One region of the Nonomuraea sp. NPDC059194 genome, then DNA from elsewhere that is predicted to be linked to it. Evidence: riboswitches for the same ligand, from Rfam matches in the RefSeq annotation. Region 1 holds a riboswitch; each other region holds the start of a gene.
What was found. A riboswitch is a leader RNA that binds a small molecule or an ion and turns the genes downstream of it on or off. The one in region 1 is predicted to bind cyclic di-AMP.
Positions count from the first base shown of each region.

Region 1 (3,160 bases):
TCCGCAGTCCACGCGACATCATGCGTCTCACTATGGCGAGCGCCGCCGGTGGAAGCAGGTCACCGCGCCGGGGCTTGGGCCTTTCGCGAGGGAGGTGAACATCGGGTACGAGCCGTACCCGATGTCATACCTCAGCGAGCGTTGGGACGCTTGCCGTGGTTGGCCGCCTTCTTCTTGCGGGCCTTGGTCTTGCGTGCGCGCTTGGCCATGGCTTATCTCCTCACGTGATGATCTCAACCTCTCGCATGAGCGTCGCCGGGGACAAGGGCTTCGCCAGATTCCAGTCCCCATGTTTCAACATGCTTGTGTCATAATTTGGTGGAATCTGTTGGAAGGAGGGGCACGTGCTCGCACCACAGCGGCAGCAGGCGATCCTGGAACGCGTCCGCCGCAGCGGCGGAGTCCGGGTGGCCGATCTCGTGCGCGAGCTCGGCGTCTCCGACATGACCATCCGCAGGGACCTGGAGGCGCTCGCCGAGCGGGGCCTGCTGGAGAAGGTCCACGGCGGCGCGACCATCAACGGCCCCGGCTCGACCGAGGAGCCGGGCTTCGCCGCCAAGTCGATGCGCCAGCAGCCGGAGAAGGACGCGATCGCCCGCAGCGCCGCGGCGCTCGTCGGCCCCGGCACCGCCGTCGCCCTGTCGGCCGGCACCACCACGTGGACGTTGGCCCACCACCTGGTCGACGTGCCCGAACTGACCGTCATCACCAACTCGATCCCCGTCGCCGACGTCTTCCATCGCAGCCCGCGCGCCGACCGCACGGTCGTGCTGACCGGCGGTGTCCGCACGCCGTCCGACGCCCTGGTCGGCCCGGTCGCCGTCGCGGCCATCAGGCGGCTGCACGTCGACACGCTCTTCCTGGGCGTGCACGGCATGAGCGTGAAGGCGGGCTTCACCACGCCGAACCTGCTGGAGTCGGAGACCGACAGGGAGCTGGTCGCCTCCGCGCACCGCCTGGTGGTCCCCGCCGACCACACCAAGTGGGGCACGGTCGGCATCAGCACGATCGCCGAGCTCTCGGAGGCCGACGTCGTCATCAGCGACGCCGGCCTGCCGGAGGAGGCCCGGGCCGAACTGGCCGAGCGGGCCGGACAACTGATCATCGCGGAGGACCCGAAGTGAAGCGCACCATCGCGCACCTGGCCGACGGCCGAGAGCTGATCTACTTCGATCGGCGCGACGACGCCGACAGGAGCGCGATCGACGAGCGCGAGCTGCCGCCCAGGCCGGTCGCCTCCGAGCTGCGCTACGACCCGCTCACCGAGGAGTGGGTGGCGATGGCGGGCCACCGGCAGACCCGCACCTTCCTGCCTCCGGCCGACGAGTGCCCGCTGTGCCCGTCCAGGCCCGGCATGCTCACCGAGATCCCGGCCGCCGAGTACGACGTGGTCGTCTTCGAGAACAGGTTCCCCAGCTTCTCCACCAACCTGGGCTCCTACACCGACCCCGGCGGCCTGAGCGAGGTGCGCCCCGGCGTCGGCCGCTGCGAGGTGGTCTGCTTCACCTCCGACCACGACTCCTCCTTCTCCGCGCTCTCCGACGACCAGGTGGCGCTGGTCATGGAGGCGTGGGCCGACCGTACGGCCGAGCTGTCGGCCATCCCCGGCGTGGAGCAGGTGTTCTGCTTCGAGAACAGGGGCGCGGAGATCGGCATCACGCTGGGGCACCCGCACGGCCAGATCTACGCCTACCCCTACGTCACCCCCCGCACCCAACGGCACTTGGCGGCCGCGGCCAAGCGGCCGAACCTCTTCGCCGACGTGCTGGCCGCCGAGCGCGCGGGCGAGCGGGTGGTCGCCGGCAACGAGTTCTGGACCGCGTTCGTCCCCGCCGCCGCCCGCTACCCGTTCGAGGTCCACCTCTACCCGCACCGCCAGGTGCCCGACCTGGCCGCCCTCACCCAGGAGGAGCGCGCCGCCTTTGGCCCCGTCTACACCCGGGTGCTGCGGGCGCTGGACGGCCTGTTCGGCGTGGTCATGCCGTACGTGGCGGCCTGGCACCAATCCCCCGTACGGCAGGGCCGTGACCTGGCCTATCTCCACATGGAGCTGTTCAGCATCCGACGGGCCCCGCAGAAGCTGAAGTACCTGGCGGGTTCGGAGTCGGCGATGGGCGCGTTCGTCAGCGACGTGCTGCCCGAGGAAGCCGCGCGCCTACTTCGATCACAGGTAGATCACTAATTTGTCTCCGCATGGAGTCGCATTACCGGACATTTACCACTAACATCCCTTTTGTCGGCTTTCACGCCGGTCACATTGCCTAATCCTGGGCGCGTTGCCCAGGAGCCGGGGACCCACCAAGAACCTGGGGTGAATCCACGTCTGTGGTAGGGCCGCACCTCCCGCCCGAACCCGTCAGCTAACCCGGCCGGCAGACGGAGAGGATCGTTCGTGGCGTCCCCCACGTCCCGTTTCGCATGCGGCGCGCTTGCCGCACTGTCCCTCATCATCGCTTCCGCGAACGCGGCATCGGCTGCCCCCAAGCCGTCCGAGCCCACGTTGCGGGCCGAGCTCAAGCAGCTCAACACCAAGGTCGACAAGCTCATCGAGCGCTACAACGCCAAGCGGGTCTCGCTGGCCAAGGCGCAGAAAGCCGCCAAGGCAGCCCAGGAGCGGCTGGCGGCGGTCGAGCAGACCCTCGTCAAGGCCGAGGCCGAAGCCTCCAAGATCACTGAGTTGCGTTACCAGGCCAGCACCCCCGACCTGCCGACGCTGCTCTACACCCCCGACCTCAACTCCGCCGCCCTGCTCGAGCAGATGAGCGCCGAGCAGGACGCCGTGGTCAAGAACGTCACCGCGGCCCGCGACGCCAAGAAGCAGGCCGCGGCCGAGGCGACCACGCTCGCCGACCGGATCGAGACGGAGACCGCCCAGGTCGCCGACGACCGGAAGGAGGCCGAGGGCATGATCAAGGACATCGAGAAGAAGCTTGACAAGCTCGTGCCGACCGGGACCGGGCGCAAGGCCGACGGGAGCTGGGCACCCGAACTCCCGACGGGCTCGGAGAACATCACGCCGCGGACCGAACTCATGCGCGACACGATCAAGAAGACGTTCGCGATGCCGTTCACGGTGGGCTGCTACAGGTCGGGCGGCAGCGGCGAGCATCCGCTCGGGCGCGCCTGTGACTTCATGTTGAGCTCGGGCGGCTCGAGGCCG
Region 1 covers NZ_JBHZBH010000017.1:26,791-29,950, forward strand. Annotated here, with positions in the region: gene ACFXJ8_RS21305 (AI-2E family transporter) at 1-22, opposite strand, end outside; gene ACFXJ8_RS21310 (50S ribosomal protein bL37) at 132-209, opposite strand; gene ACFXJ8_RS21315 (DeoR/GlpR family DNA-binding transcription regulator) at 345-1,124, shown strand; gene galT (galactose-1-phosphate uridylyltransferase) at 1,121-2,182, shown strand; cyclic di-AMP (ydaO/yuaA leader) riboswitch at 2,249-2,389, shown strand; gene ACFXJ8_RS21325 (coiled-coil domain-containing protein) at 2,393-3,160, shown strand, end outside.

Region 2 (3,160 bases), on a different contig from region 1:
CCCGCGTGGGGAGCCCCGAGCGCAGGTAGCCGACGTAGTCGGCGAGCCCCTCCCGCAGCCACACAGGCCGCCCTCCCACGCCACCGGCCACTCGGGTGAGCTCAGGCGCGCGTACGGCATCGCCTGCCCCGGCGGAGATTCGGGCGGGCTCGGGCGCGCGTACGGCGTCGCCTGCCTCAGCCACCACGCGTGGCGCGTCCCCAGCGGCCAAGGGGGTGAGTTCGGGGGCGCGGGCGGCGTCGCCTGCCGCTGCGGCCACGTGGGTGAGTTCGTGGGCGAGGACGACGTCGCGGCCGACGGGCGTCAGGCGCGCGAACGCGTCGGGCAGGACGATCACCCGCCCCGCCGAGGCCAGCGCGGCCAGTCCATCGACGGATCCGGTGCCCGCGAGCGCGACCGCCTCGGCGGTGGTCCGGGGCACCAGCACCACCGGCCGTACGGCACGCCGCAGCACAGTGGAGACGGTCAGCGCCGCCGTATCGGCCCGGGAGGCCAGGTCACGCAGGAGGGCGGCCTCGGCGTGGTGGCCGACGACGAGCGAGCGCGGGCCGTACGCCAGGGTGACGCCTGACTCCCAGACCCCTCTGGCCTCGGGCGGCAGCCGTCGGCCCGCCGACCCCGCCACCGTGCAGATCGCCGGGCAGGCCAGCGCGGCCGCCAGCAGCGTTCTGCGGGTCACCACGGCTGCGATGCTAGCCCGAACACGCCGGAGCCCCGTCCAAGGGGGGTGGACGGGGCTCCGGGCGTCCGGCTCAGCCGCCGGGGCGGACCGCGCCGGCGAAGGAGGCCTTGCGCCAGCCGTTGAGCCTCTCGATCCGCACGGTCTTGCCAGTGCTCGGCGAGTGGATCATACGGCCGTTGCCGACGAACATGCCCACGTGGCCCTTCCCGCGGAAGAACATCAGGTCACCTGGCTTGAGGTTGCTCCACGTGACCTTCCTCTTGATGCGCGCGTACTGGCTGTACGTCACGCGCGGGATCTTGATGCCGGCCTTGGCCCAGGCGTACTGGACCAGTCCTGAGCAGTCGAAAGCGCCTGGGCCCGTGCCGCCGAAGCGGTAGGGGTCACCGAGCTGCTTTTTCGCCGCGGCGACGGCCTTGGCGGCCTTCACCTTCTGCCGAGCGGTGCTGGTCTGCCGCTTCGCCGTGGACGTCGACGTCGCGGCCGTCTTCACGGTGCTCACCGCGTTGACGGTCACGCTCGCCTGTGCCGTGGGTGCGTGGAGGACGACTCCTCCCATCGCCGCCACGACGCCGCTCAGGGCAAGGCAGGACAGACGGGTTTTCTTGACGGGGGTAGACAGAACGTCTCCTTGGGACTTCCACGAATGCCTACCGGGTTAGCTGACGGGTTCGGGCGTGGAAGTCGCCCTTCCGGCCCTCAGGCCGGATTCACCCCAGGAACGTGGGTCCCCGGCTCCGTGCTCCATGCCGCACGGACTCGGCAGGTCGGTCCGCGCACGACAGAGGGGGGACTCGGCGCGGCGACCAGCGGATCTTTATGCGTGCTCACCGGACACGCCTGGCGCCGGTGAACGTTGCGGGCGCCATGGCTTGGTCGCCGCGATGGGAGAAAGTACCCAAACGGCCAACGGCGGGCAAAGCCGAAGTAAAGCTGTCAAGATCACCGACCCATACTTGTCAGAACGGGATCCGCTGCTCCAGGAAACGCTCCGTTATCCGAAAGTGACGCTACTCACACTTGGACAAATGGCGACTTGTCAGGTCCCATCTGTCACTCAAGTCACACCCGTAACAGGGGTAGGTACGGCCTCGGCCTCGCACCGAGAGCGGTCGATGTCAGCCAGGGCACTACGGGCGGATGGCGCCGACGAGTCGCCTGCCGTAGGCGGACAGGGGGACGATCTTCACCACGTCCCCCGTCTGCGGCGCGTGCACGATCTTGCCGCCGCCCGCGTAGATGCTCACGTGCCCGAGGCCCTCGCTGAAGATGAGGTCGCCGGGCTGCAACGCGTCGAGGGAGACCCTGCGCTTGGCGCCCCACGCCCACTGCTCCCAGGTGGTGCGCGGCAGCGACACGCCGCCCGCCCGCCACGAGGCCTGGGTCAGGCCGGAGCAGTCCCAGCCGCCGGGGCCCGTCCCGCCGTACTGGTACGGCTTGCCGACCTGCGCGTAGGCGAAGGTGAGCACGGAGGCCGCGTTGCCGGAGGCCGAGCCCGTGTACTTGATGCCGGTGCTGTTCGGGTTGCCCACCTTGTAGGCGCCGAGCCTGCGCAGCAGCTTCTCCTGCTGCTCGATCAACTCGAGGACCTTGTCCTTTTCCGACTTGACCTCGTCGCGCAGCTTGTCCGCCTCGGTGAGCGCGTCCTGGGCCTTCTCCTTGTCGGCCTTGAGCTGGCGGTTCTCGTCGTCGAAGACCGCGAGGGTCTGCGCGCGCTCGGCCGTCATCTGGTCGATGAGCGCCATGCTGCCGAGGGTGGCCGTGGGGTCGGCGTCGCCCAGCATCGAGGTCCAGGCGGTCATGTCGACGCCCTGGTAGGCGTTGACGGCCATGCCGACGACCTCGGCCCGCAGGCCCGCCACCTTGGCCACCTTGGTCTTGTACCTGGTGTTGAGACCGGTGAAGGTCTTCTTCGCCTTCTTGTACTTCTCGGTGGCGGTGTTGTACCTGTCGACGACCTTGTCGGCCTTGTCGTTGAGCTTTTCGAGTTTGGCCTTCGCCTGCGCGATCGTCGGTTTGGGATCGGCGACCGCGCCGTCCAGAGGCAGGAGGAGAGCCCCGATCGAGAGACCCACAGCCACCGGTACCCGGCCAAACCTCACAGCTACACGCCTCCCAGTGATCACGCCTGGGGCGAAATAGTACAGAAGCGTTGCCTACCGGCTCAAAATGTCACCCAAGTTGTGACCTAGGCACGGCCAAGACGGCGCAGGAGCAGCGCCGACTGCACGGGCCGCGCGCCCATCCTGCGCACCGACTCGGCCACCTCGCGGTCGGAGGAGACCACCGCGATCGCCCTGCCCTGCGGCTCGGCCCTGACGAGCTGGCGGATCAGGTCGTCGGCGATCTCGCCTGGCGCGCTGAACATCACCCGCACCCCGCGCGGCGCCACGACCTGCACCGGCGCGTTGAGCTCCGCGCCGTCGAAGACCACGGTCACCTCGACCCTGGTCTGCGCGACCAGGCCGCCGAGGCCGG
Region 2 covers NZ_JBHZBH010000002.1:274,418-277,577, forward strand. Annotated here, with positions in the region: gene ACFXJ8_RS03995 (hypothetical protein) at 1-682, opposite strand, end outside; gene ACFXJ8_RS04000 (C40 family peptidase) at 753-1,184, opposite strand; cyclic di-AMP (ydaO/yuaA leader) riboswitch at 1,315-1,457, opposite strand; gene ACFXJ8_RS04005 (NlpC/P60 family protein) at 1,813-2,763, opposite strand; gene ACFXJ8_RS04010 (NYN domain-containing protein) at 2,871-3,160, opposite strand, start outside.
Region 2: linked by a shared signal. The riboswitch ahead of ACFXJ8_RS04000 (C40 family peptidase) and the one ahead of ACFXJ8_RS21325 (coiled-coil domain-containing protein) in region 1 are both predicted to bind cyclic di-AMP.

Region 3 (3,160 bases), on a different contig from region 1:
GCGCCGTTCGCCGATCGGGGCTGGCTCCTCAGCCACAACGGGCGCGTCGTCAGAGACGCGCTGCGCGATCTTGTCGACGATCTGACCCACGATCTGGCCGATCGCGCGGAGAGCGCGTGCGACGCCGCCTGGGTGGCCGCCGCCGTGTTCCTGCGCGGGCGCGCCGGGCTCGGCCTGGGCGAGGCGCTGACCGAGGTCGTCGTCCGGGCGGGGGAGAAGGACCCCGCCGCCCGCCTGAACCTGCTCGCCTGCGACGGCGCGTCGATCGCCGCGACCGTCTGGGGCGACACGCTCTTCCACCACCGGCTTCACGACGGCGTGCGCGTGGCCAGCGAGCCGCTCGACGACCTGCCCGGCTGGCAGGCCGTTCCCGAGCGCAGCCTGCTGACCGTCACCCGCGACGACGTCCGCGTCCAGCCGTTGTGATCTCACCCCAGGAGGCCCTGTGTTCGTCAGCCACCCGACCGTGCATGTGATCAACCATCTCGACCGCGACTACCTGCGCCAGGCGCTCGAACACGACGTCAGGACCGGGCTGACGGCCTCGCCCAAGTGGCTGCCGCCCAAGTGGTTCTACGACGCCGAGGGCAGCGCGTTGTTCTCCCGCATCACCCGGCTGCCCGAGTACTACCCGACGCGGCGCGAACTGGCCATCCTGCGGGCCCGCGCCGCGGAAGTGGCGGCGACCTGCGGTGCGGACACGCTGGTCGAGCTGGGCTCGGGCACCAGCGAGAAGACCGTGCTGCTGCTGGACGCGCTCGCGGCGGCGGGCACGCTGCGCGCCTACACGCCGGTGGACGTGGACGCGGTCACCCTCGCGGCTGCGGCGCGGCGGCTGGCCGGCCGGTTCCCCGGGCTGGCCGTGCGGGCGGTGTGCGCCGACTTCGAGCGCCACCTGGCGTTGCTGCCGCGTGCCGGGCGGCGGATGGTGGCCTTCCTCGGCGGCACCATCGGCAACCTCGAACCGGCCGCCAGGGAGGTGTTCATGAAGGAACTGCGGGCCACGCTCCGGCCTGGGGACACCTTCCTGCTCGGGGCCGACCTGGTGAAGGACACCGGGCGGCTGGTGGCGGCATACGACGACGCGGCGGGGGTGACGGCCGCCTTCAACAGGAACGTGCTGCGGGTGATCAACCGGGAGCTGGACGCCGACTTCGAGCCGGAGGCGTTCACGCACGTGGCGCTGTACGACGCGCGCCACGACTGGATCGAGATGCGGCTGCGGGCGAGCAGGGACATGCGGGTGCGGATCGGGGGACTCGGGCTGTCGGTGGACTTCGTCCGGGGGGAGGAGATGCGTACCGAGATCAGCGCCAAGTTCCGGCCGGAGGGACTGCGGGACGAGCTCGCCGCCGCCGGGTTCGAGGTGCGCCGCCGCTACACCGACCCCGCGGGAGACTTCACCCTGGTCCTGGCCGAGGCATAAGAACCAGGACCCGGAAACGACCGCGGCCGCGCGGGGCGCGCGGCCGCTGTCGTACGCCGGGGGAAGGCGAGCGAGTCGTCAGGCGCCGTAGCTGGGGTAGCCGTAGCCGACGACCTGCGACTTCGGACGGACGCGCTGCTCGACCACGCCGTTGCCGGTGTTGCCCTCGATCGTGCTGATCGTGCCGTCGCCGTTGTCCTTCTCGACGAAACCGACGTGCCGGATGTCGTCGAGGTCCTTGCCGCCCTTCCAGGAGAAGAAGACGACCGCGCCGGGCTTGGGCTCGCTGCCCCAGCGCTTGTTGGCCTTGAACCACCTGGCGTGGGTGACGGTGTAGGCGTCCCAGCCGACCTGGGTGCGGGCGCCGGTCTGCTCACCGACCCAGGAGACGAACATCGCGCACCAGGCGGCGTTGGCGTAGGCGCGGACGTTGCCGCCGTCCCTGGCGACGGTCTCCCTGGCGCGCTGGGAGTTGACGTACCAGTCCTGGAACTTGGTGCCGCCGCCGCGGGAGTTCTCCCTGACGCCGATCTGCTTCTTGGCCTCGGCGAGGACCACGGCGGCGCTCGGCATCGCCTTGGTCTGGGCCTTGCTGGCGGTGTCGACCCTGCTGGTGTCCTCCTTGGGAGGGCTGGCGAGGGCGGCTACCCGCGGGCCGTCGGCAAGGGGGAGCTTGTCGGCCTGGGCGGCGTGGGTGGGAAGAAGGGCGCCTGCGAAGACGAGTGCGCCCAGCGCGGCATTCGCGTAGGTGAGCTTCGGGGCACGGCTACGACGGTGCTTTGCCATGAAAAGGGGGACTCCTTGCTAGCTTCCTGCCGCTTACCGGGTTAGCTGACGGGTTCGGACGTGAAGCTGCCCTACGGCACGATGTGCCGATTCACCCCAGAGAGATTGGGTCCCCGGTTCCGCGTGGTGCGGATTCAGCGGTCACAGGCGATCCTGTGATGATTGCAATGTCTGGCAATGTCCGGATTGCCCGGTTTTTGCCTCGAGTGGAGCCTAAGGTAATACACGGGGCAAGTACCTTACAAATTGATAAAGGTACGGCGATCATCTACGGTCAGGTCATGTCGCCACAGGACCTGTTCAACAGGGGGCTGCGGGAAGACGGACACCGTCCGGACGAAGCCCGGCGATGGTATCTCCTGGCGATCGAAACCGGTCATCCCGTGGCCGCCCAGCGGGCGGCCTTCAACCTGGCGCTGATCGAGGACGAGCGCGGCCGCCTCGACGAGGCCCGCCACTGGTACGGCAGAGCCGCCACCCCCAGGGCGATGTTCAACCTGGGCGTCCTGGAAGACTGCTGCGGCGACACCCAGGCGGCGCGCCGCTGCTACACCCTGGCCATCGAGTCGGGCCACACCGAGGCGGGCCCGCGCGCCATGTTCAACCTGGGCCTGCTGGAGGACAGGGAAGGCCGCCCCGAGCAGGCCCGCGCGCACTTCCTCCAGGCCGTGCGATCCGGGCACGAGGAGGCCAGCGCCCGCGCTATCTCGCGCCTAGCCTGATCCTGGCCTCCTCCAGCATCCGCATCATCGCCAGGCTCTCCTCCAGCGGCATGATCGGGCTCTCCGTCCTGCCCTCGGCCAGCGCCGCGCGCACCTCGCGCACCTCCTCGGCATAGCCGTTCATGGCCGGGTCAAGGACGATCTCCTCCGGCTCCACGCCCGGCCCCGACAGCAGGATCCGCTGCGGCGCCCAGAACGGCGCGGCGATGTCGGCCCGCAGCCCCGT
Region 3 covers NZ_JBHZBH010000008.1:169,606-172,765, forward strand. Annotated here, with positions in the region: gene egtC (ergothioneine biosynthesis protein EgtC) at 1-426, shown strand, start outside; gene egtD (L-histidine N(alpha)-methyltransferase) at 446-1,426, shown strand; gene ACFXJ8_RS13810 (CHAP domain-containing protein) at 1,505-2,212, opposite strand; cyclic di-AMP (ydaO/yuaA leader) riboswitch at 2,228-2,362, opposite strand; gene ACFXJ8_RS13815 (tetratricopeptide repeat protein) at 2,494-2,934, shown strand; gene ACFXJ8_RS13820 (Gfo/Idh/MocA family protein) at 2,915-3,160, opposite strand, start outside.
Region 3: linked by a shared signal. The riboswitch ahead of ACFXJ8_RS13810 (CHAP domain-containing protein) and the one ahead of ACFXJ8_RS21325 (coiled-coil domain-containing protein) in region 1 are both predicted to bind cyclic di-AMP.

Region 4 (3,160 bases), on a different contig from region 1:
GACGGGGTAGGGGCGCTGCGCGACGTCGTGCAGAACCACCTGCTCCAACTGCTGGCCTATGTCGCCATGGACGCGCCGCCCTCGGGCGACGCCCGCGCCGCGCTCGACGAGAAGTGGCGGGTGCTGCGCTCCGTCCGCACCCTCGAAGAGGCCGACGTGGCGCGCGGGCAGTACGACGGGTACCGCGACACGGCCGGTGTGGCTTCTGACTCGCGGACCGAGACGTTCGTCGCGCTGCGGGCCGCGATCGACAACTGGCGCTGGGCGGGCGTGCCGTTCTGCATCCGCACCGGTAAGTGCCTGCCCGTCGACGCGCTGGAGGTCGTCGCCGAACTGCGCAGGCCGCCCGTCGCCTACTTCAGCGCCAGGCCGGCGCCCAACCTGGTCAGGTTCAGGATGCATCCCGATCCGGGAGTGACGTTCGACCTGCTGGCCAAGGAACCGGACGTGCTCGACAGGACCTGTCCGGTGCCGGTGTCCGTCGACTTCACCAAGGTGCTCGGGCCCGCGCAGGAGGCCTACGAGCAGGTGCTGAAGGACGCGCTCGCGGGGGATGCCCGGCATTTCGTCAGGTTCGACCTGGTGGAGGAGTCGTGGCGCATCGTCCAGGACATCCTGGCCTTCGACGGCGCGCCCGAGCCGTACGAGAAGGGGACGTGGCCCGAGGGTGCCGCCCGCATCGCGCCGGGCGGCTGGCACCCCGTCGGGGCTCAGGCCTTGTAGTCGGGGTAGCCGTAGCCGACGACCTGCGACTTCGGACGGACGCGCTGCTCCACCTTGCCGTTGCCGGTGTTGCCCTCGATGGTGCTGATCGTGCCGTCGCCGTTGTCCTTCTCGACGAAACCGACGTGCTGGATGTCGTCGAGGTCCTTGCCGCCCTTCCAGGAGAAGAAGACGACCGCGCCGGGCGTGGACTTGGTGCCCCAGCGCTTGTTGGCCTTGAACCACTTGGCGAAGGTGACGGTGTAGGCGTCCCAGCCGACCGTGGGCCGCAGGCCGCTCTTCTCGCCGACCCAGGAGACGAACATCGCGCACCACGGCGCGTTGGCGTAGGCGCGGATGCTGCCACCGTCGCGGTTCACGGTCTCGGCCGCGCGCTGGGACGACATGTACCAGCGGTGGAAGGGGGTGCCGCCACCGGCGGCGTTCTCGGCCACACCCACCTGCGACTCCGCCACCTTCAGCAGGGAGGCCGCGTTCACCTGAGCGGGCTTCTGGGCCGCGGACACTTGCTGCGGGCGGGCTGCTGCCTGCGCCCGCGCCGCGTGGTCGTCACCGAAGGAGTGAACGTTCGCGAACATCGCTCCGGCCGCGACGGTCAGGCCGACGGCAAGACGGGGAAGGTTCGCGGACACGACGGAACGACGAAGAACGTGCTTGAACATACGGGAATTTGCTCCTAGCTTCCATGCCGCCTACCGGGTTAGCTGACGGGTTCGGGCGTGGAAGTGCCCTACGGACGCCATCTGCGACGGGCGTTCCGATTCACCCCAAGGGAGATTGGGTCCCCGGTTCCGCGACCATCGCGGATTCGGCGGCCGCGCCGGTCTGCGGAATCGACGTTCATGTAGGTGACGTCCATGCAGATGCGCGGTCTCGGCAATATTGAGGGCGCGGGCGGCGTGCAGTGGCACGCCTGATGTGCGCCTTGAGTGCCCTCAACGTAAGCGAAACGTATAGAGCGGTGCAAGTGTTGTCCCGGCCGCGGGCGCGCAATCCCCTGCGGCATAGGGGATCCGCAACGGAATTCTTTACCTTGGCGTCGCCTTTACGCCGGCTCCTCGAGGCGGTCGGCTACAGCCAGTCGCGCTTGCGGAAGACGGCGATCAGTGCGGCGGAGACGCCCACGATCATGGCTGTCGACGTCCAGAACCCGATCGGCTGTTCGGCACCGGGATAGGGCACGTTCTGGCCGTAGAAGCCGGTGATCGCGGTGGGCACGGCGATGATCGCCGCCCAGCTGGTGACGCGCTTCATGATGGTGTTGAGCTGGAAGCCCTGCTGGGACAGGGAGGTCTCGCGGATGTTGCCGATCAGGTCCCGCAGCGAGTCGATCCACTCGCTGACGCGCAGCACGTGGTCGTAGACGTCCTGGTAGTACGGGGTCATTGCCGCGTCGACCACGTGGAGGTCGCGGCGCAGCAGGGCGTTGAGCACCTCCCGCATCGGGAGCACCACGCGGCGGAAGGCGACCATGTCCTTGCGCAGCTCGAACGTGTGCCGCTGGAGCGACCTGGTCGCGCCGTCGTCGGTGAACAGCGAGTCTTCGAGACCTTCGACGCGCTCGTCGAGGTCCTGGACGATCTCGAAGTGGCCGTCGACGATGTAGTCGAGCAGGCCGTGCAGCAGGAAGCCGACTCCGTGACCGGCCAGACCGGCGTTGGCGTCCCAGCGTTTGGCCACCTGGTCGATGTCGACGCCGTCGTCGGAGCGGACGGTCACCAGCGCGTTGCGGGTGACGAAGATGTCGATCTCGCTGATGGCCAGCCGGCCGGTCTCCGGGTTCAGGCGCACGCCGTAGACGCTGAGGAACAGGTGGCTGTCGTAGACGTCGAGCTTGGGCCGCTGGCGATCGTGCAGGACGTCCTCGACGGCCAGGGCGTGCAGGCCGAGCTCTTCGGCGATCACCGCCAGGTCGGCAGGGGTGGGAGAGCACAGGTCGAACCAGACTGTCGCCGCCGTGTCGGAAAGGTGGTCGGAGACGTCGGCGATGGGGAAGCCGTGAGCGCGCAGCACGCCGTTGCGATACAGCCGGGTACGAACCATAACCGCGTAGCTTAGGGGCTTTTCGGCGTTCTGATCCTGCGGTCGAGCAGGTCCCACAAGGCATACGTCGCTGCTCGCGGCGCCGACCACGCCAGGTGTGCCCAGCCGGTGACCGTACGGCCGGGCACCGCCTACACGCTGACCGCCTGGGTGCGCGGAAGCCACGTCCATCTCGGCGTCACCGGCGGCGGTTCCCGCTGTACCTCCTCAACCTCATCCGCATCATCGACGGCGTGCTCGCCCAGATGCCGCCGAACTTCGGCCTGACCATGGCGCCGGAGACCGCCTACGTGACCGGCGGCAGCGTCGTCTACGGCTCGATCTGGGGCGCGGTCGCCAAACCCTGCCGAGTCTTTGACGTACAGCAGACTCGGGCGCGCCGCCGGCCTTCCTA
Region 4 covers NZ_JBHZBH010000004.1:112,494-115,653, reverse strand. Annotated here, with positions in the region: gene zwf (glucose-6-phosphate dehydrogenase) at 1-723, shown strand, start outside; gene ACFXJ8_RS07775 (CHAP domain-containing protein) at 711-1,355, opposite strand; cyclic di-AMP (ydaO/yuaA leader) riboswitch at 1,398-1,547, opposite strand; gene ACFXJ8_RS07770 (magnesium transporter CorA family protein) at 1,795-2,766, opposite strand; gene ACFXJ8_RS07765 (hypothetical protein) at 3,000-3,160, shown strand, end outside.
Region 4: linked by a shared signal. The riboswitch ahead of ACFXJ8_RS07775 (CHAP domain-containing protein) and the one ahead of ACFXJ8_RS21325 (coiled-coil domain-containing protein) in region 1 are both predicted to bind cyclic di-AMP.